2 regions of the Streptomyces bikiniensis genome follow, and region 2 is predicted to be linked to the other one. Evidence: predicted binding sites of a transcription regulator. Region 2 holds the regulator's gene; the other holds the start of a gene.
What was found. The regulator HspR, encoded in region 2, represses chaperone genes until heat shock. The targets are predictions, from matches to a motif close to TTGAGNNNNNNNNNCTCAA.
Positions count from the first base shown of each region.

Region 1: a site for HspR is predicted at 6,280-6,298, ahead of lon (endopeptidase La). Genes of this name have one in related genera too.

Region 1 covers NZ_JNXJ01000039.1:419-10,351, reverse strand. The annotation lists gene OO47_RS26070 (hypothetical protein) at 1-54, shown strand, start outside; gene OO47_RS26065 (MarR family winged helix-turn-helix transcriptional regulator) at 59-505, opposite strand; gene OO47_RS26060 (lysozyme) at 1,088-1,933, shown strand; gene OO47_RS26055 (lytic polysaccharide monooxygenase auxiliary activity family 9 protein) at 2,143-3,042, shown strand; gene OO47_RS26050 (DUF4240 domain-containing protein) at 3,100-3,711, opposite strand; gene lon (endopeptidase La) at 3,846-6,257, opposite strand; gene OO47_RS26040 (GNAT family N-acetyltransferase) at 6,389-7,027, shown strand; gene OO47_RS26035 (hypothetical protein) at 7,104-7,703, shown strand; gene OO47_RS26030 (alpha/beta hydrolase family protein) at 8,026-9,105, opposite strand; gene OO47_RS26025 (ArsR/SmtB family transcription factor) at 9,190-9,933, shown strand, end outside.
Region 2 covers NZ_JNXJ01000006.1:132,999-142,931, forward strand. The annotation lists gene OO47_RS05890 (pyridoxamine 5'-phosphate oxidase family protein) at 1-265, shown strand, start outside; gene OO47_RS05895 (Rieske (2Fe-2S) protein) at 470-790, opposite strand; gene OO47_RS05900 (hypothetical protein) at 787-1,065, opposite strand; gene OO47_RS05905 (regulatory protein) at 1,193-2,185, shown strand; gene OO47_RS05910 (hypothetical protein) at 2,218-2,697, shown strand; gene OO47_RS05915 (heat shock protein transcriptional repressor HspR) at 2,766-3,209, opposite strand; gene dnaJ (molecular chaperone DnaJ) at 3,214-4,383, opposite strand; gene grpE (nucleotide exchange factor GrpE) at 4,414-5,076, opposite strand; gene dnaK (molecular chaperone DnaK) at 5,073-6,917, opposite strand; gene OO47_RS05935 (sugar transferase) at 7,191-7,796, shown strand; gene OO47_RS05940 ((Fe-S)-binding protein) at 7,926-9,933, shown strand, end outside.

The DNA.
Region 1 (9,933 bases), on a different contig from region 2:
GAGCCTCCCGAGCCGTCCGAGCCACTGGAACCGCCGGAGCCGCCGGGGGGCTGAGGCCTCAGCCCTCGGACCGTACGTTGAAGTGGTTGAGGAGCCGGGCCAGCTCGGCGACCTCCGCGCGGTCCCAGTCGGCGAGCTTGCGGACGTAGCGCTCGCGCCGGGCGTCGCGGACGCGGCGGAAGCGGTTCCGGCCCTCCTCGGTGAGGCGGACGAGGGAGGCGCGGCCGTCGGCGGGGTCGGGGTCGCGGGCGACGAGCCCGAGGTCTTCGAGGGCCCGGAGCTGGCGGCTCATGGTCGCCTTGCCGACGCCGAAGTACCCGGCGAGCTCGGTGGCCCGCTGGGGTCCGGCGTCGTCGAGGCGCACGAAGAGGCCGTAGGCGGCGGGCTCCAGCTCGGGGTGGACCTCCCGGGCCATCTCACCGGACTGGGCACGGGCGCGGCGCAGGAAGACCGCCAGCTCGCGTTCGAGGGCGAGGAACTCCCGGTCCACGGGGGCGGACGGCACGGCTCCGGCCTCGCCGGGAGCCGGACCCGGACCCGGAGCCGAAGTCGAAGCCGGAGCCGAAGTCGGAGCCGGAGTAAGAGCCGGAGCCGAAGTCGAAGCCGGACCCGGAGCTGAAGCCGGACCCGGAGCCGAAGTCGGAGCCGGAGCCGGAGCCGAAGTCGGAGCCGAAGTCGGAGTAGGCGCCGGAGCCGGAGTCGGCAGGGCCGCTTCGTTCTCGCCGGGGGCGGGCGGAGCGGCCCCCGCCGCATCGGGCGCGGGCGCGGCGGCTCCGGGCTCGCCGGGGGGCCGTGGGGCGGTCCCGTGCCCGCTTCCCGTACCGCTTCCGTGCACGTCAGCGCCTCCCACGTGTTCCCCGGTGGCGTGAGCCCGCCACACCGGCGGCCTTCCGCCGCTGAAAGTTTCTTCCCGTCGCGGTCGTTTCCGCAGCTCTTCCAGTATTTCGCAGGCGTAGACCAACGGCGGTGTCCGGGCCCCCTTCCACGGGCGGGTCTACGTGCGTAGCGTCGCTTCCACCGCCTCTAATGACATGTCCGCGACAGGACGTGTCATCCCCTCTCTCCACAAGCCTTTCGGAGGCACGCCATGCGTGTGCACAGATCCGGAACGACCCTCGCCGGCGCCGCCCTGACGGCCCTGGCCCTCCTCCTCCCCCTCGCCGGCTCCGCCGGAGCCGCTCCCGACGCGGACACGGCCGCAGCCGCCCGGGAGACGCCCGCCCGCGGCACCGCCGACATGGGCATGGGCGTCCTCGCACACGACGGGCGCGGCACGACGGCGCCCACCGGCGCCCCGGTCCGGGCCGCCCAGACGGAGGGCGTGGACGTCTCCAGCCACCAGGGGAACGTCGCCTGGACCACCCTGTGGAACAGCGGCGTCCGCTGGGCCTACGTGAAGGCGACGGAGGGCACGTACTACAAGAACACCTCCTTCGCGCAGCAGTACGACGGCTCGTACGACGTCGGCATGATCCGGGGCGCGTACCACTTCGCCACCCCGGACACGGCGAGCGGCGCGGCCCAGGCCGACTACTTCGTCGACAACGGCGGCGGCTGGTCGAAGGACGGCAGGACCCTGCCGGGCGTGCTCGACATCGAGTGGAACCCGTACGGCGCGACCTGCTACGGCAAGACCCAGTCGGGGATGGTGGCCTGGATCCGCGACTTCCTGGACCGCTACAAGGCCCGGACCGGGCGGGACGCCGTCCTCTACACGGCGACGAGCTGGTGGACCCAGTGCACCGGCAACCACTCCGGCTTCGCCGCCACCAACCCGCTGTGGATCGCGCGGTACGCCTCCTCCGTGGGCGAACTCCCGGCCGGCTGGCCGTACCACACGATGTGGCAGTACACCTCCACCGGCCCGGTGGTCGGCGACCACAACCGCTTCAACGGGGACCTCTCGCGCGTGAGGGCGCTCGCGAACGGCTGACGCCCCGCCCACCCCCTTCCCGGCGGCCTCCCGGGCGCACGGCGCGCCCCGGGGGCCGTTCGGCCTTTTCGGCTCCACCCCCTTGCCCATTGGTATGGACCAATGCGAGGCTCTATGACGGTCGCACGGAGTTCAACTTCCGTGCGCCCCGCGCGCGTTGCTCATTCCGTACTCCCCCACGCACGAGAGAGAGCCCCCGCATGCCTTCCCTGCCTTCCGCCCGGCGCGCCGCCGCCACCGGTGCCGCCGCCCTGTCCGCCGCCGCGCTCGTCGGTCTCACCCCCACGGCGGCCAGTGCCCACGGTGCCGTCTTCAACCCCGTGAGCCGGTTGGCCGCCTGTTACGCCGAGGGCCCCGAGACGCCCAGGTCGCAGGTGTGCAAGGACCTCGTCGCCGACTCCGGCACCCAGCCGCTCTACGACTGGAACGAGGTCAACATCGCCAACGCGGACGGGCAGCACCGGTCCCTCATCCCGGACGGCAAGCTCTGTTCGGCGAACCGCGAGAAGTACCGGGCCCTGGACTGGGCGCGCACCGACTGGCCGGCGACGGCGGTCGCCGCCGGCTCCTTCGACTTCAGGTTCCGGACGACGGCGGCCCACTCGGGCACCATGACGGTCTACATCACCAAGGCCGGCTTCGACCCGACGAAGCCCCTGAAGTGGTCGGACCTGGACGCGACCCCGGTCGCGGTGTACAACACGACCCGCACCGCCACCGACGGCTACTACAACTTCACGGGCACCCTGCCGGCCCGCACCGGCCGCCACGTCGTCTACAAGGTCTGGCAGCGCAACGACAGCCCCGAGGCCTTCTACAGCTGCTCGGACGTCACCTTCGGCGGTACGGGCCAGGCCGGTGCGGCGACCGGGGCCGGGGCCCGGACGCAGGCGCAGGCCCCGACCGAGGCGAAGATCGCGGCGGGCGCCGCCCTGTCCACCGTCAGCCACGCGGGCCACGGCGGCGACGAGCAGCCCCCGGCGCTCTCCGCCGAGACGGCCGGGACGTCCTCCCCCCTGGTGCCGGCCCTCGCGGGCGCGGGCGCCCTCGCCGCCTTCGCGGCGGGCAGCCTGCTCCTGGGCCGCCGCCGGAACGCGTCCGGCTCCTGACGCGCCCCCACGCGTCACCGACGGCGCCGCCCGGCCCCGAGACCGGCCGGGCGGCGCCTAGGAGCCGGACGGCACGAGCGGGAAGAGGGCGGTGAGCCGGGGCAGGGCCGACCCCCCCGGCCCGGACGCCCCGCGCTCCTCGTCCTCTTCCCGCTCTTCCCCCGCTTCCTCCCCCGCCTCGGCCTCTTCGGCCTCCTCGGCCTCCTCGACCGCGTCGAGGAACTCCTCACCGTCGTCGTCCTCCTGGCCGGTCAGCTCGTCGTACACGTCCTGGGCGACGTAGTCGAGCTCCTCCCACTCGGGCCACTCGTCGTCGTCCCACTCGTCGTGGTGCCGCCCCGCGAGCGCCCGCACGTCCGGCAGGTCGGCCAGCGCGTCCGGGTCGGCGAGCACCGCCTCGTACGCCTTCCGTCCCTGGCCCACCAGCCAGAGCGTGAAGCAGTGGAAGCCGTCGTCCGTGCAGGCGCCGCCCTCGATCCGGTTCGCCGCCCGCCACACCGCGTGCGTGTCGGCCGCCCCGCACGCCTTCTCCAGGCGCACCTGGAACGCCACGCTCTCCTCGGCCGGACGCCGCAGCAGCTCTCCCTCCAGCCACTCCAGCCGCTCGTCCCGGGTGCCGGGGCGGCCGCTCAACTCGTCGATGAGAGCCCAGAAGGCGTCTTCGTTCATGCGTACGATCATGACAGCCGGGACTGACATCGCGGACCCGCCCCCGGGCCGGTGTCCGGCCCCTCTCCGCGCCCCTCCCCCGGACGTGCCGGAGCGGGGCGCCCCCGAGGGAACGCCCCGCTCCTGACCGGGGATCACGCCGCCGCGCCCACCGGCACCTCCGCCGGGGCGAGGGCGATCTCCAGGACCTGCCGGACGTCCGTCACGGGGTGGACCTCCAACTTCTCCAGGATCTCGGCCGGGACGTCGTCCAGGTCGGCCTCGTTCCGCTTGGGGATCACGACCGTCGTGATGCCCGCCCGGTGCGCGGCGAGCAGCTTCTGCTTCACGCCGCCGATCGGCAGGACCCGGCCGGTGAGGGAGACCTCACCGGTCATGGCCACGTCCGTGCGGACGAGCCGGCCGCTCAGCAGGGAGGCGAGGGCGGTCGTCATGGTGATGCCCGCGCTCGGCCCGTCCTTGGGGACCGCGCCCGCCGGGAAGTGGATGTGCACGCCCCGGTCCTTGAGGCCGGTGACGGGCAGCTCCAGCTCCGCGCCGTGCGAGCGGAGGAAGGAGAGCGCGATCTGCGCCGACTCCTTCATCACGTCGCCCAGCTGCCCGGTGAGGGTGAGCCCCGCGGCACCGGTCTCCGGGTCGGCCAGGGAGGCCTCCACGAAGAGGACGTCGCCGCCCGCGCCGGTCACCGCGAGGCCGGTGGCGACGCCCGGCACGGACGTCCGGCGCTCGGACGGGTCCTGCGCCGACTCGGGCACGTGGTGCGGCCGCCCGATCAGCTCCCGCAGGTCCTCCGGGCGGACCGTGAACGGCAGCTCCCGGTCGCCCAGTTCGTGCTGGGCCGCGACCTTCCGCAGCAGCCGGGAGATCGCCCGCTCCAGGGTGCGGACGCCCGCCTCGCGGGTGTACTCGCCGGCCAGCTTCCGCAGCGACGCCTCCTCCAGGACGACCTCGCCGGGCTCCAGGCCGGCCCGCTCCAGCTGCCGGGGCAGCAGGTGGTCGCGGGCGATGACGACCTTCTCGTCCTCGGTGTAGCCGTCGAGCCGCACCAGTTCCATGCGGTCGAGGAGGGCTTCCGGGATGGACTCCAGGACGTTCGCGGTGGCCAGGAAGACCACGTCGGAGAGGTCGAGCTCGACCTCCAGGTAGTGGTCGCGGAAGGTGTGGTTCTGCGCCGGGTCGAGGACTTCGAGGAGGGCCGCCGCGGGGTCGCCGCGGAAGTCGGAGCCGACCTTGTCGATCTCGTCGAGCAGGACCACCGGGTTCATGGACCCGGCCTCCTTGATCGCGCGGACGATCCGGCCGGGCAGGGCGCCGACGTACGTGCGCCGGTGGCCGCGGATCTCCGCCTCGTCCCGGACGCCGCCGAGGGCGACCCGGACGAACTCGCGGCCCATCGCGTGGGCGACGGACTCGCCGAGGGAGGTCTTGCCGACGCCGGGCGGGCCGACGAGGGCGAGGACGGCTCCGCCCCGGCGTCCGCCGACCACGCCGAGTCCGCGGTCGGCGCGCCGCTTGCGCACCGCCAGGTACTCGGTGATCCGCTCCTTCACGTCGTCCAGGCCGGCGTGCTCGGCGTCGAGCACCGCGCGGGCGCCCCGGATGTCGTACCGGTCCTCGGTCCGCTCGTTCCAGGGCAGTTCGAGGATCGTGTCGAGCCAGGTGCGGATCCAGGAGCCCTCGGGGGACTGGTCGCTGGACCGCTCCAGCTTCTCGACCTCCTTGAGGGCGGCCTCGCGCACCTTCCCGGGCAGGTCGGCGGCCTCCACGCGGGCGCGGTAGTCGTCGGACTCGTCGCCCTCCGACTCGCCGTTGAGCTCGCGCAGCTCCTTGCGGACGGCTTCGAGCTGGCGGCGGAGCAGGAACTCGCGCTGCTGCTTGTCGACGCCCTCCTGGACGTCCTTGGCGATGGTCTCGGCGACCTCCTGCTCGGCGAGGTGCTCGCGGAGCTGGGCGGTGGCCAGGCGCAGCCGGGCGACCGGGTCGGCGGTCTCCAGGAGCTCGACGCGCTGGGCGACGGTCAGGAAGGGCGAGTAGCCGGAGTTGTCGGCGAGGGCGCCGACGCCGTCGATCTGCTGGACGCGGTCGACGACCTGCCAGGCGCCGCGCTTCTTGAGCCAGGTGGTGGCCAGCGCCTTGTACTCCTTGACCAGCTCGGTCACGGAGCCGGGCAGCGGGTCGGGCAGGGTCTCCTCGACGGCGGTGCCCTCCACCCACAGGGCGGCGCCGGGGCCGGTCGTACCGGCGCCGATGCGGACGCGGCCGCGGCCGCGCACGAGCGCGCCCGGGTCGCCGTCGGACAGGCGTCCCACCTGCTCGACGGTCCCGAGGACGCCGGTCCCGGCGTAGGTGCCGTCGACGCGGGGCACGAGCAGCACCCGCGGCTTCCCCGCTCCGGGCCGTGCGGCCGCCTGGGCGGCCTCGACGGCGGCCCGTACGTCGTTGTCGGACAGGTCCAGCGGCACCACCATTCCGGGCAGCACGACCTCGTCGTCGAGCGGCAGCACAGGCAGAGTGAGCGGCGCGGACGCCATGGACTCAGAAGCCATGATCTCCCCTTCGGCAGTCAAGTTGAGCTGTACGGACTCAATGCTTGTGAGCCCATGAATGTTCCCGGACGCCTGTTCGCTGTGAGCGATCACTCTCGCGCACCTCCCCGAACGGCCGATGTAATACCTCCATGGATATGCGAGCCATTACATCGGCGTGGGTGAGGGGCTGGACGGCCTCCCGGGGCACCCCGGCCGCCGTGGACCGGCCCTGGGGGTACCGGATCGACGTGGGCCTCCCCCGGCACGTCCTGCGGCACGTGCTGCCCGCGCCCGACGCGGCCACCGTCCGCGCGCTCTGCGAGCGGCTCACCGAGCCGTACAGCTGGCTCAAGGTGATGGCGGACGCGGAGGAGGTGGCGCCGTGGATCGCCGAGGGGTGGACGATCCCCGACGACCCCGGCTTCATGATGGTCAAGGCGCTGGACCCCGGCGTCCGTCCGGCGCCGCCCGAGGGGTACGTCCGGAACGTCGAGGTCCGGGACGGCGTCGTCCGGGTCCGGATCCTCGCCCCGGACGGCACCCTCGCCGCCCGGGGGCAGATCGCCCCGACCGGCGCCACCGCCGTCGCCGACCAGATCGAGACGGACGCGGCGCACCGGCGCCGGGGCCTCGGCGCGAACGTCGTGCTCACCCTGGAGGCCGCCGCCGCCCGGGCCGGCTCCACGACCGGGGTCCTCTCCGCGACCGTGGACGGCCGACAGCTCTACGGCGCGCTGGGCTGGGAGTACCGGGGGCCGCTGACCGGGATCGTACGGGGGGAGGGCTGAGGCTCGGGCACCTCGGGCAGCAGCGGAATCCCGCCGTCCGGCTGCGGGGAGGCGCCCCGCCGGGCATGCTCCTCCCATGAGTCCCGTGAGGCGAGGCGGATGGGGAAGGCGACGCGCGGCCGTGCTGCTCGCGGCGGCCCTGGCGGGCGGCGCGTCCGGCTGCGGCTCGGACGCGGGGCCCGGGGCCCCTCCGGCGCCCGGCGCGCCGGGGACCACGGCCGGGCCGGGCGCGTCCGGGACCCCGGCTCCGACGAGCGCCCCCGGCACCACGACCGCGCCGGGCACTCCCGGGACCGCCACCGCTCCGGCCGTCCCCCGGCCGGACCCCCGGCCGGGCGAGGTCCTCGTCCAGGTGGTCGTCACCGGCGGCTTCGCCGGGGTCCGGAACCGGCTCGTCGTCCACCGGGACGGGCAATGGACGGTCCGCTCCGGCGACAAGCCGCCCCGGACCGGCCGGCAGACCCCCGCCGAGGCCGCCGGGCTGCGCGGGGCCCTGGAGGACCCCGCGTTCGCCCTCGTCCCGGCGCGGCCGACCGGGCGCCCGATCGCGGACGGGTTCCGGTACGAGGTGACCTACGGCCGCCGCGTGGTCGTCGCGGGCGACGGCGACCGGCCGCCCGCCCTCCGGCGCGTCTTCGACGCCCTCCCGGAGGGCGGGCCGCCGACGAGCCCGTAGCCGGGCCGGGTCCACGGGCCGGGCACGTGAGCGGTTCCCGCCGGCGGGCCCGTGAACGGATCCCGCCGACCGGGCGTGCGGGCCGCGCCTCCAGCCGGCGGACGCCCCGGGCCACGCACCGGATCGGGCCCCGGGGAAGGGCGTGGGACTGTCGCGCCCCGCACGGGAAACCGGTGTGCCGGGTGCCGCGGACAAGGCAGGTGCCGCGGACGAGTCGGGACGTCCCGGAGATGTGCGCGGCGCCGCCGGATCGCGCGGGGCCGAGGAGCGCGCGGGGCTCCGGGGACCGGAGCAGGCCGCCGGGCGTCGCCTCGTGGTCCCGTCACGGCAGGCGGCGGGCGAAGAAGGTCCCCACCCGGCGCCGCACCCGGGCGAGTGTCGCCGCGGAGTCGCCGGTGCCGACGAGCGCGGTCCGCGCCGCCGCCGTCACGAGACCGGAGGCCCGGAGCCGGGGGACGAGCGAACCGTAGTCGGTGAACGCCCAGTGGTTCGCGTCGGGGAGCAGCCCGCGGCGGCCGGGAAGACCTGCCCAGGACGACTCGATCCGGGCGGCGCCGTCGAACCCGTCGGTGCGGAACAGCAGCAGCGGCCGGTCGAAGCCGGTCGGCTTCGGGTCCAGGTCGAGATACCCCTCCAGGTTCGCCACCGCGCCGACCCGGCGGTCGTCACGGGCCGCGTACACCACCGCCGTGCCGCCTGCGGAGTGCCCGTACATCCCGATCCGGCAGAGGTCCATGACCGGTGCGAGCGGCAGGTCGCCGAGCCGGTCCAGGACCAGGCGGAGGTCCCCGATCCGGGTGTCCACCATCGTGCGGAAGGCCGCCGGGTCCGGAGGTCCGGTCAGGACGGTCGTCCGCATTCCGGTGGGCAGCTCCACCTGGGAGGCGTCACCGGGGTGGTCGACGAGCACGACCACCCGGCCGTGGCTCGCCAGGTCCTCGGCGAGGGTCGTGCCGAGCGTGCGGGAGTCACCGCCGCCGGGCGAGTACACCAGCACCGGCCGCCGCCCGGGAAGCGGCGGCGCGCCCCTGTGCCCGTGGGTGAGGACCGCGCCCCAGTCCACCGTTCCCGGCTGCGGCAGTCCGGGGTGGACGTGGGGCGCGAGGCCGGCGAACTCCCGTGCCTCGGCCGGAGTGAGCTGCGGGGCCCGGGGGAAGCCGTGTGCCGACCGGGCCGGGTACAGGACGGTCAGCATCAGCTCCCGCGCACCGCCCGCCCACGGATCGGTCCGGGACGGGTCCACGAGGTGGACCGTCCGCATGCCCACGGGGTGCGGGCCGGTGGGCGCGGGCAGCCGGAGAACCGGGCCGCTCCCGGGCGTGCCCGCGGCCGCGGCCGCGGGCAGCAGGGCGGCGGCACTCCCGCACAGGGTGCCCTTCAGAAGGGTGCGTCGCGAAGTCATACGGGCATCCTCGGCACGGGGCCGTCACGACGCGAAGGTTCAGGCCCCGGCCGAAAGGCCTGACCGGAGCGAGGAGTTGTGAGAGTGCTACGGGTCCACTTCACCGCGGAGGACTTCGCCCGCACCCGGTTCGCGGCCCGCCCGGCGCCGCTCCAGGAGTTGCACGCCGCCCTGACCACGGCCGTGAGCCGGAGCGGCGGGCCGCTGTTCGCGCCGTGGCGCGGTCGCGTCCTGCGCTCCCTCCCGGCCGCGAGCGGCCCGCTCGCCGACCTGGTTCCGGCGGGTCGCCCGCCTTCCTTCCTCGACGTCCTCGGCTGCACCGTCGCCGAGGGCTTCGAGCACATCCGCGCCACCAGTCCCGTTCTCGTCCGCTCCGAGCTGGAGCGGGTCCACGGGGCGGCGCCCGCCCCCCGCTGGATCCACGACCTGCACGGGGGCGACGAGACGGCCTGGCACACCCTGCGCCGCGCCCAGCAGGCCGCGTACGAGACGGTCCTCGCCCCGGTCTGGTCCGTCGTGCAGGACCTCCACCGCGAGGAACTCACCCGCTACGCCCTGACGGTCGCCGAGCACGGCGTGGCCGCCGCCCTGACCGGCCTGGCCCCGGGCAGCCGGCTCCACGGGGGCGTGTGGGAGTGGCCCGGTGCGGCACCGGCCCGCGACGTCCGCCTCGACGGGCGCGGTCTGGTCCTGCTGCCCACCTTCCACCACCCGGCGGGCCCGCTTCTCCACGACGCACCGGGCCGCCCCGCGGTCCTGACGTACCCGGCCGGTCCCGGGCTCCCGCCCACCGCGGGGGGCCCGGTCGTCTCCGCCGAGGCCCTCGCC
Region 2 (9,933 bases):
GTACGCGCGCGTGATCACCAACAGGAACAGCCGGAAGGTCGCCAACGTCCTGGCGGCGGGCGCGGAGGGCGCGCGGGTCGCGGTCTGCCAGGTCGACCGGGGGCGCTGGGCCACCCTGGAGGGCGTCGCCCGCATCCGCACGGAGGCGGAGGTCGTCGCGGACGCCGTCGCCCGCTACGCGGAGCGCTACGGCCGCACGCCGACCCCGAACCCGGACCGGGTCGTGATCGAGATCGCCCTCACCCGGGCGATGGGCCGCGCCTGACGCGCTCCCGGGGAGGGTGCGCGAGCGCCCCGGAAGGAACGCGGGCGCCCGGCGGGAAGTACGACGCCGGGCGCCCCGGAGAAGGCGGGCCGGGCGCCCGGGAGAACACGGGCGCAGCACAGCGGCGCCATCGCGTTTCAGGTCCGCGATGGCGCCGCTGTGTGGGGGAAGTACCTGGGCGACCTACAACGACGGGGGGATCGCTCAGGCACTGCGGGGGGTGGCGGTGATGGTCTCGGGCTCGATCAGCTGGTGGTCGCGCTGGTCGAGGTTGACGAAGATCATGCCGTACCGGATGGCACAGCGGATGGGCTGCGGGGCACCGCGCGGCCGGCGCAGGCACCGGTAGGCGCGGACGTCCTCGTCCTGCTCGCGGGCGACGACGATCGGCTCTCCGAAGAGGGTCACCTTCAGCGAGTCGCCACGGTGGGGGATGGCCGTGGCGAGGTCGACGAAGTGCCAGCCGGAGCGGTAGGCCGAGGCCATCTCCCGCCGGAACCTGCGGTCGTCCGGTGGGACGCTCACGCTCCGACGCCCCTGGGCGCAGTCTCCCAGGAGGGCTCGCCCTCCAGGGGAACGGCCTCCCACGAGGGCTCACCCTCGCGCGGGGCGACCTCCCACGAGGGCTCACCGGGCTTGGCGAGGACCTCACGTGCCGGGGCGGTCTCCCACGAGGGCTCGTTCTGCCCCGCCACCGAGTGCGCCGGGTGCGTCTCCCACGAGGGCTCGCCAACGGCGAGCGCACCGAGAGCAGCCGCCGCAACGGCTATGGCGCCAAGTGCACGAACCATCCTGGTCATGGCCGATCTCCACCTCTTTTGATCACTACCTCCCCCCCGCGTCATAGACGATGGCTCACACCCGCTCCTTTTCACCACCCAAGCCGGGCATCATGTTCCTGTAATGCATAACCCTGGGGGGGTGTAAATGGGACTTGAATGTGACGCTTCCGGACATAAACACAGTCACGGGGAACTGTGCGCCGTGGGCAAGGAGCTGTACGCGAAAGCCCTCCGCACGGGCCGCATAGCCCGTTCCGAGGCCGAGGCCGCCCCCTGCCTCAAGGAACTGTCGCTCCTGCACCCGGACCCGGACGACAGCCGGTGGCTGCACCCGATCCCGCCCACGATCGCCCTGAACCAGCTCATCCACCCCATAGAGCAGCAGATCCAGGAGCGCCGCCAGCACGCCATCGCCCTGGCCGACGTGTTCGAGCCCTTCCTCGCCATCCACACGCCGGACCCCTCCGCCACCCAGGCCATCACCGTCCTCGAAGGCCTCAGCGTCATCAACGCCACGCTGGACCGCGTCATCAACGAGTGCACGACGGAGCTCCTCACCGTCCAGCCGGGCAGCGGACGGCGCCCCGAGACCCTCGAAGCGGCCCTGCGCCGCATGGAGCCCCTGCTCGACCGGGGCGTCCGGATGCGCACGCTCTACCAGCACACCGCCCGGCACCACCCCGCCACCCTGGCGTACGTCGAGCGGGTCGCTCCCTACGGGCTCGTCCTGCGCACCCTCGAAGAGATCATCGACCGGCTGATCATCGTGGACCGCAAGGTCGCCTTCGTGCCGGCCCGCAGCGACCGCCAGGTCGCCCTGGAACTGCGCCACGAAGGGCTCGTCCAGTACCTCGTCGGCGTCTTCGAGCAGTTCTGGCTGCACGGCGTGCCCTGGGACGAGGAGATCCCCTACAAGCCGTCCGCGGACGGCATAGGCGGCGTCCAGCGCTCCATCGCCCGGCTCCTCGTCGAGGGGCACGTGGACGAGGCCATCGCCCGCCGGCTCGGGATGAACGTGCGCACCTGCCGCGCCCACATCGCCAAGCTCGCCGCCGCCCTCGGCAGCGGCAGCCGGGCCCAGCTCGGCTACCTCATCGCCCGGTCCGGCATCCTCGAACAGGACGGCCCGGCCCCGTGAACGACCCCGCGAACACCCCCAGGGACACGAGCGTGGACGCAGACGTACGGATCGAACTCGACGGGCCCGCCGGAACCCTGCGCGTCTCCGGCCCCGGCCTCCCCGTCGTGGAGCTCGTACGGGCCCCGGGAACCGAGCCCGCGGACCACGTGCCGATCGGCACCCGCAGGGCCGCCCTCCTCACCCTCACCGTGGACGGCGCCCCGGCCGGGCTCCGACCCGCCCGGGGGCGGCTGCTGCGCCGCTCCTACCGGGTGGACGCCGTCGTCGGCGGGGTCCGCCACCGCCTCGTCCCCTGCTCGTACGCCGAGAGCCGGCTGACCCGGGACGGGCGGCGGCTCGGCACCCTGGTCTCCAGCGGCGACGGACGCGTGGACCCCGAGTGGCTGCCGGACCGCGCCCCCGAGCCGCTCGACGTCGCCGTCGGCACCGCCCTCGCCGCCGCCTTCGGCACGGGCGCGGCCCCCTGGTGGGAGACGCTCGGGGACATCGTGGCCGAACTGATCCCCTGATCCCCCGAGAACACGCGCGAGGCCCCCGCCACGGCTGTGACGGGGGCCTCACGGCGTGAAGTGCGGCGCTACTCGCCGCGCTTGGGGCGCCAGACCACCAGCGCGCTCGCCTGCTGCACGTCCTGGTACGGCACGAGGTCGCGCCGGTACGAGGCGTGCACCTGGGCCTCGCGCTGCCGCATCGCCGCCGCCGCGCCGTCCACGGCCGCCGACAGCTCGGCGATCCGGTTCTGGAGCGCGGCGACCTGGTTCTCCAGTTCGATGATGCGCTTGATCCCGGCCAGGTTGATGCCCTCGTCCTGCGACAACTGCTGCACCTGGCGGAGCAGTTCGATGTCGCGGGCCGAGTAGCGCCGCCCCCGGCCCGCCGTGCGGCCCGGGGAGACCAGGCCGAGCCGGTCGTACTGACGCAGGGTCTGGGGGTGCAGCCCGGAGAGCTGGGCCGCCACCGAGATGACGTACACCGGCGACTCGTCGGTCAGTTCGTACGGATTGCGTCGGCGCCCTTCCACCGGGTCACGCTCCCTTCGCGGCCTGGAACAGCTCGGCCCGCGGGTCCTCGGAGGCGGTCGCCTCGCGGTAGGTCTCCAGGGCCTCGCGTGCCTTGTCGTCCAGTTCCTTCGGCACGGCGACCTCGACCGTGACGAGGAGGTCGCCGCGCGTCCCGTCCTTGCGGACCGCGCCCTTGCCCCGGGCGCGCATGGTCCGGCCGTTCGGCGTGCCCGCGGGCAGCTTGAGGGTGACCGCGGGGCCGCCGAGGGTCGGCACCTTGACCTCGCCGCCGAGCGCCGCCTCCGTGAAGGAGACCGGCACCGTGACGGTGAGGTTGTCGTCCTTGCGGCCGAAGACCGGGTGGGCGTCGACGTGCACCACGACGTACAGGTCGCCGTTGGGCCCGCCGCGCTCGCCCGGCGCGCCCTTGCCGCGCAGCCGGATCTTCTGGTTGTCGCTCACGCCGGCCGGGATGCGGACCTGCATGGTGCGCGAGGACTTGGCCCGGCCGCTGCCCTTGCAGACCTCGCAGGGGGTCTCGGCCATGAGGCCGCGCCCCTTGCAGTCCACGCAGGGGTCGGTGAGCGAGAAGCCGCCGCCGCTGCCGCGCGAGACCTGCCCGGTGCCGACGCAGGTCGGGCACACCCGGGGCGTGCCGTTCTTGTCGCCGGTGCCCGAACAGGCCGTGCACGGCTGCTGGCTGGACATCCGCAGCGGTACGGTCGCGCCCTCGATGGCCTCGGTGAAGCTGAGCGTCACCTCGGACTCGACGTCCTGGCCGCGCCGCGGCTGGTTGCGGGCGCCGCCCCCGCCGCGGTTGAACAGGCCGCCGAAGACGTCCCCGATGCCGCCACCGCCGCCGAAGCCGCCGGCCCCGCCCTGGGCGCCCCCGAAGAGGTCGCCCAGGTCGAAGTTGAACGAGCCCCCGCCGGGTCCGCCGGCCCGGAGGCCGCCGTTCCCGAAGAGCGCGCGGGCCTCGTCGTACTCCTTGCGCCGCTTGGGGTCGCCGAGGACGTCGTTCGCCTCGGAGATCTCCTTGAAGCGCTCCTCGGCCTTGGTGTCGCCCTTGTTGGCGTCCGGGTGGTTCTCGCGGGCGAGCTTCCGGTACGCCTTCTTGATCTCGGCCTCGGTGGCGTCCTTGGGGACGCCGAGGACCTTGTAGTAGTCCTTCTCGACGAAGTCCTTCGTGCTCATCGACGTCCCTCCTTCCGGACGATCGTTGCGTCACCCCTCCTCGGGGGCACCGCTCTCCTCGTCGGCCGACTTCTTCTCGTCCTTGGCCGGGGCCGCGCCCGGCTGGGGCTCGGCGACGGCCACGCGGGCGGGCCGGATGGTCCGCTCGCCGATCCGATACCCGGGCTGCAGGATCGCCACGCAGGTCGTCTCGGTGACGTCCGGCGCGTACGAGTGCATCAGGGCCTCGTGGATCGTCGGGTCGAAGGGCTCGCCCTCCTTGCCGAACTGCTGCAGACCCATCTTGGCGACGACGGTCTCCAGCGATTCGGCCACCGACTTGAACCCGCCCACGAGTTCGCCGTGGTCCCGGGCCCGGCCGACGTCGTCGAGCACGGGAAGGAGCTCGGACAGGAGGCTCGCGACGGCGATCTCCTTGACCGTGACCCGGTCCCGCTCCACGCGGCGGCGGTAGTTCTGGTACTCGGCCTGGAGCCGCTGGAGGTCCGCGGTGCGCTCGTCGAGCGCGGAGCGCACCTGGTCCAGCTGGGCCGTGAGGCCCGCGTCACCGGCCGGCTTCTGGCTGCTTGCGTCCCCGGCCGGGGCCGTCGCGTCCTCCTGGGCGGAGTCCTCGACGGCCTCGGCGGCGTCGTCAGGGGTGGCGCCGGAGGGGACGTCGGGCTTCTCCTCGAAGCCCGGGGTCTCCTCGGTCACGCCTGGCCACCCTTCTTCGGCTCGTCGTCCACGATCTCGGCGTCGACGACGTCGTCGTCCGCCTTCGCCTGGCCCGCACCGGCGTCGCCGCCGGCGGCCTGGGCGCCCTGGGCATCGGCGTAGAGCGCCTGGCCCAGCTTCTGCGAGACGGCCGCGACCTTCTCGGTGGCGGTGCGGATCTCGGCGGTGTCCTCGCCCTTGAGCTTCTCCTTCAGCTCGGCGAGGGCGCCCTCGACCTCGGTCTTGACGTCGCCGGGGACCTTGTCCTCGTTGTCCTTGAGGAACTTCTCCGTCTGGTAGACGAGCTGCTCGCCCTGGTTGCGGGACTCGGCGGCCTCGCGGCGGCGGTGGTCCTCCTCCGCGTACTGCTCGGCCTCCTGGCGCATCCGGTCGACCTCGTCCTTCGGCAGCGAGGAGCCGCCGGTGACGGTCATCTTCTGCTCCTTGCCCGTGCCCAGGTCCTTCGCGGTCACGTGCATGATGCCGTTGGCGTCGATGTCGAAGGCGACCTCGATCTGCGGGACGCCGCGCGGGGCCGGCGGGAGGCCGGTCAGCTCGAACATGCCGAGCTTCTTGTTGTACGCCGCGATCTCGCGCTCGCCCTGGTAGACCTGGATCTGCACGGACGGCTGGTTGTCCTCGGCCGTCGTGAAGATCTCGGACCGCTTGGTCGGGATCGTGGTGTTGCGCTCGATGAGCTTGGTCATGATGCCGCCCTTGGTCTCGATGCCGAGGGACAGCGGGGTGACGTCGAGGAGCAGGACGTCCTTGACCTCGCCCTTGAGGACGCCGGCCTGCAGGGCGGCGCCGATGGCGACGACCTCGTCCGGGTTCACGCCCTTGTTGGCCTCGCGGCCGCCGGTCAGCTCCTTGACCAGCTCGGCGACGGCCGGCATGCGGGTCGAGCCGCCGACGAGGACGACGTGGTCGATCTCGGAGAGCTGGATGCCCGCGTCCTTGATGACGTTGTGGAAGGGCACCTTGCAGCGCTCCAGCAGATCCGAGGTGAGCTGCTGGAACTGGGCGCGCGTGAGCTTCTCGTCCAGGTGCAGCGGGCCCTCGGCGGAGGCCGTGATGTAGGGCAGGTTGATCGTGGTCTCGGTCGAGGACGAGAGCTCGATCTTCGCCTTCTCGGCCGCCTCGCGCAGACGCTGGAGGGCCATCTTGTCCTTGGCCAGGTCCACGCCGTGGCCGTTCTGGAACTGGGTCACCAGGTAGTCGACGACGCGCTGGTCCCAGTCGTCGCCACCGAGGTGGTTGTCGCCGTTGGTGGCCTTCACCTCGACGACGCCGTCGCCGATCTCCAGGAGGGACACGTCGAAGGTGCCGCCACCGAGGTCGAAGACGAGGATCGTCTGGTCGTCCTTGTCCAGGCCGTAGGCCAGGGCGGCCGCGGTCGGCTCGTTGACGATGCGCAGGACGTTGAGGCCCGCGATCTCACCGGCCTCCTTGGTGGCCTGGCGCTCGGAGTCGTTGAAGTACGCCGGGACGGTGATGACCGCGTCGACGACCTTCTCGCCCAGGTAGGCCTCGGCGTCGCGCTTGAGCTTCTGCAGGATAAAGGCGCTCATCTGCTGCGGGTTGAAGCTCTTGCCGTCGATGTCGATCTTCCAGTCGGTGCCCATGTGGCGCTTGACCGACCGGATGGTCCTGTCGACGTTGGTGACGGCCTGGCGCTTGGCCACCTCGCCGACGAGCACCTCGCCGTTCTTCGCGAAGGCGACGACGGACGGCGTGGTCCTGGCGCCCTCGGCGTTGGTGATGACGGTGGGCTCGCCGCCTTCCAGAACGCTGACGACGGAGTTAGTCGTGCCCAGGTCGATGCCGACCGCACGTGCCATTTCGATTCCTCCAGCTGACTGACTTGAGTGGTACTGGCTCAAGGATGCACGACTCCCGGTACCGAGTCAACAGACCTGAGTCGGTGCGACTCAACTCTCCATCGGCCGGTTCACTCAAAGGCCCGGCCCGGAGGGGTGGAGGGGGAGGCGGAGAAGCGCGTCATTCCCCCTCCCGGGAGGGGGGCCCGTGAGAGAGTCCGGGTGCCCCTTCCCGGGCAAAGCGGGCATATTCCACGAATATCCCATGATTCTCACGCGGAAGGATGTGGGGGAATGACGACGGGCACGGCGACCGACGGGAGCGCGGCGGCCCGCGGGGGCACGACGGCCGACGGGAGCACGGTGGCCCGCGGGGGCACGGCGGCCAAGCGCGCCTTCGACGTTCTGGGCGGGCTCGCCCTCCTCGCCGCCCTCTCCCCCCTGTTCGCCGCCGTCGCCCTCTCGATCGCGCTCGGCTCGCCGGACCCCGGCCGCGGGGTGCTGCGCCGCCGGACGGTGGCGGGCCTGGAGGGCCGGCCCTTCACCATGCTGACCTTCCGCACCCGGAGCCCGCTGGCCGCGCTGCCCCTGCTGCTGCACGTGGTGGCGGGCCGGATGTCCCTGGTCGGACCGTGCCCGCTGACCCCGAACCACCGGGAGTGCGCGGGCGAGGGGCGCCGCCGGCTCTCCGTACGACCGGGGCTCACCGGCCCGTGGCAGATCAGCGGGCGCTCGGACCTGCCGTGGGAGGAGCGGGAGCTGCTGGACCTCCACTATGTGGACCACCACTGGCTGGGGACGGACCTGCTCGTCCTGGCGCGTACGCTTCCAGCAGTGCGCAGACGCCGCGCGGCGGGCCGTCCGGCACGGGCCGTCCGGGCTCCGGGAAGGGTTGCCTGAGCGACACAGATCACCGCGAGGGCCCCTGCATCACCGGGCCGCGAGCGGGTAATCTCAGCACGGACTAAATAAGTTACCGCTTAGTAGGCTCAGCTCAGGCACTGAGCGGGCCCGCTCGAGGAGCCCGTCATGCAACTCGCCGCGATCATTGTGTCGCTGACGCTGACCGTGGTCGGCGTTGCCCTGCTGGCTCGTGCCATCGGCCAGTTCGTCCGGTACTTCAAGCTCGGCCAGCCCGTCCCGGCCGGGACCCGGACCGACAACCCGTACCAGCGCAGCGTGACCCTGGTCAGGGAGTTCCTCGGCCACACGCGCATGAACCGCTGGGGCATCGTCGGCTTCGCCCACTGGTTCGTCGCGGTCGGCTTCCTGACCCTGCCGCCCACCCTGGCGCAGGCCTTCGGCCAGCTCTTCCAGGCCGACTGGACGCTGCCGGTGATCGGCGGCTTCCTGCCGTTCGAGCTGTACATCGAGTTCATCGGCGTGATGACGATCCTCGGCATCGCGGCCCTGATCGTGATCCGCCTCCTCAGCCTCCCGGGCCGGGCCGGGCGCAAGTCGCGCTTCGCCGGCTCCAAGGCGGGCCAGGCGTACTTCGTCGAGTACGTCATCCTCACCATCGGCCTGGCGATCTACGTGCTGCGCGGCCTGGAGGGCGCGATCCACCACGTCGAGCACTACGAGGCCGCGTACTTCGCCTCGTACCCGCTCGTCCTCGCCTTCAAGGGCCTGAGCATCGGGGCGCTGCAGAACCTCATCTACTTCACCGCCATGGTGAAGATCAGCACCTCGTTCATCTGGATGATCGTCGTCTCGCTGAACACCAACATGGGCGTGGCCTGGCACCGCTTCCTGGCCTTCCCGAACATCTGGTTCAAGCGCAAGGCGGACGGCTCCACCGCGCTCGGCGCCCTCCAGCCGATGACCACCGGCGGCAAGGAGATCGACTGGGAGGACCCGGCCGAGGACGCCGTCTTCGGCGTCTCCCAGGTCGAGCAGTTCTCCTGGAAGGGCCTCCTGGACTTCTCCACCTGCACCGAGTGCGGCCGCTGCCAGTCGCAGTGCCCCGCCTGGAACACCGGCAAGCCCCTCTCCCCCAAGCTCCTGATCATGTCGCTGCGCGACCACGCGCACGCCAAGGCGCCGTACCTGCTCGCGGGCGGCGGCAAGACCGTGGAGGGCGACGAGAAGGCCACCGAGGAGCAGCTGAAGGACGTCCCCGCGTCCGCCCTGGCCGAGGCCGAGCGCCCCCTCATCGGCACGGTCGAGGAGAACGGCGTCATCGACCCGGACGTCCTGTGGTCCTGCACCACCTGCGGCGCCTGCGTCGAGCAGTGCCCGGTCGACATCGAGCACATCGACCACATCGTGGACATGCGCCGCTACCAGGTGATGATCGAGTCCGCGTTCCCGTCCGAGGCGGGCACGATGCTCAAGAACCTGGAGAAGAAGGGCAACCCCTGGGGCCTGGCGAAGAAGCAGCGCGTCGAGTGGACCAAGGAGGTCGACTTCGAGGTCCCGATCGTCGGCAAGGACGTCGAGGACCTCACCGAGGTCGACTACCTGTACTGGGTCGGCTGCGCGGGCGCGCTCGAGGACCGCGCCAAGAAGACCACCAAGGCCTTCGCCGAGCTGCTGCACATCGCGGGCGTCAAGTTCGCGATCATGGGCGGCGAGGAGAAGTGCACCGGTGACTCGCCCCGCCGCCTGGGCAACGAGCCGCTGTTCCAGCAGCTCGGCGCCGAGAACGTCGCCATGCTGAACATGGCCTTCGGCGAGGACGACGAGGACGAGACGACGAAGAAGCCGAAGTCGGCGAAGAAGATCGTCTCGACCTGCCCGCACTGCTTCAACACCATCGCCAACGAGTACCCGCAGCTCGGCGGCGAGTACGAGGTCATCCACCACACCCAGCTGCTCCAGCACCTCATCGACGAGGGCAAGCTGATCCCGGTGACCCCGGTCGAGGGCCTGATCACCTACCACGACCCGTGCTACCTGGGCCGCCACAACAAGGTCTACACGCCCCCGCGCGAGATCATGTCCGCCGTCCCCGGCCTGCGCCAGCAGGAGATGCACCGCCACAAGGAGCGCGGCTTCTGCTGCGGCGCCGGCGGCGCCCGGATGTGGATGGAGG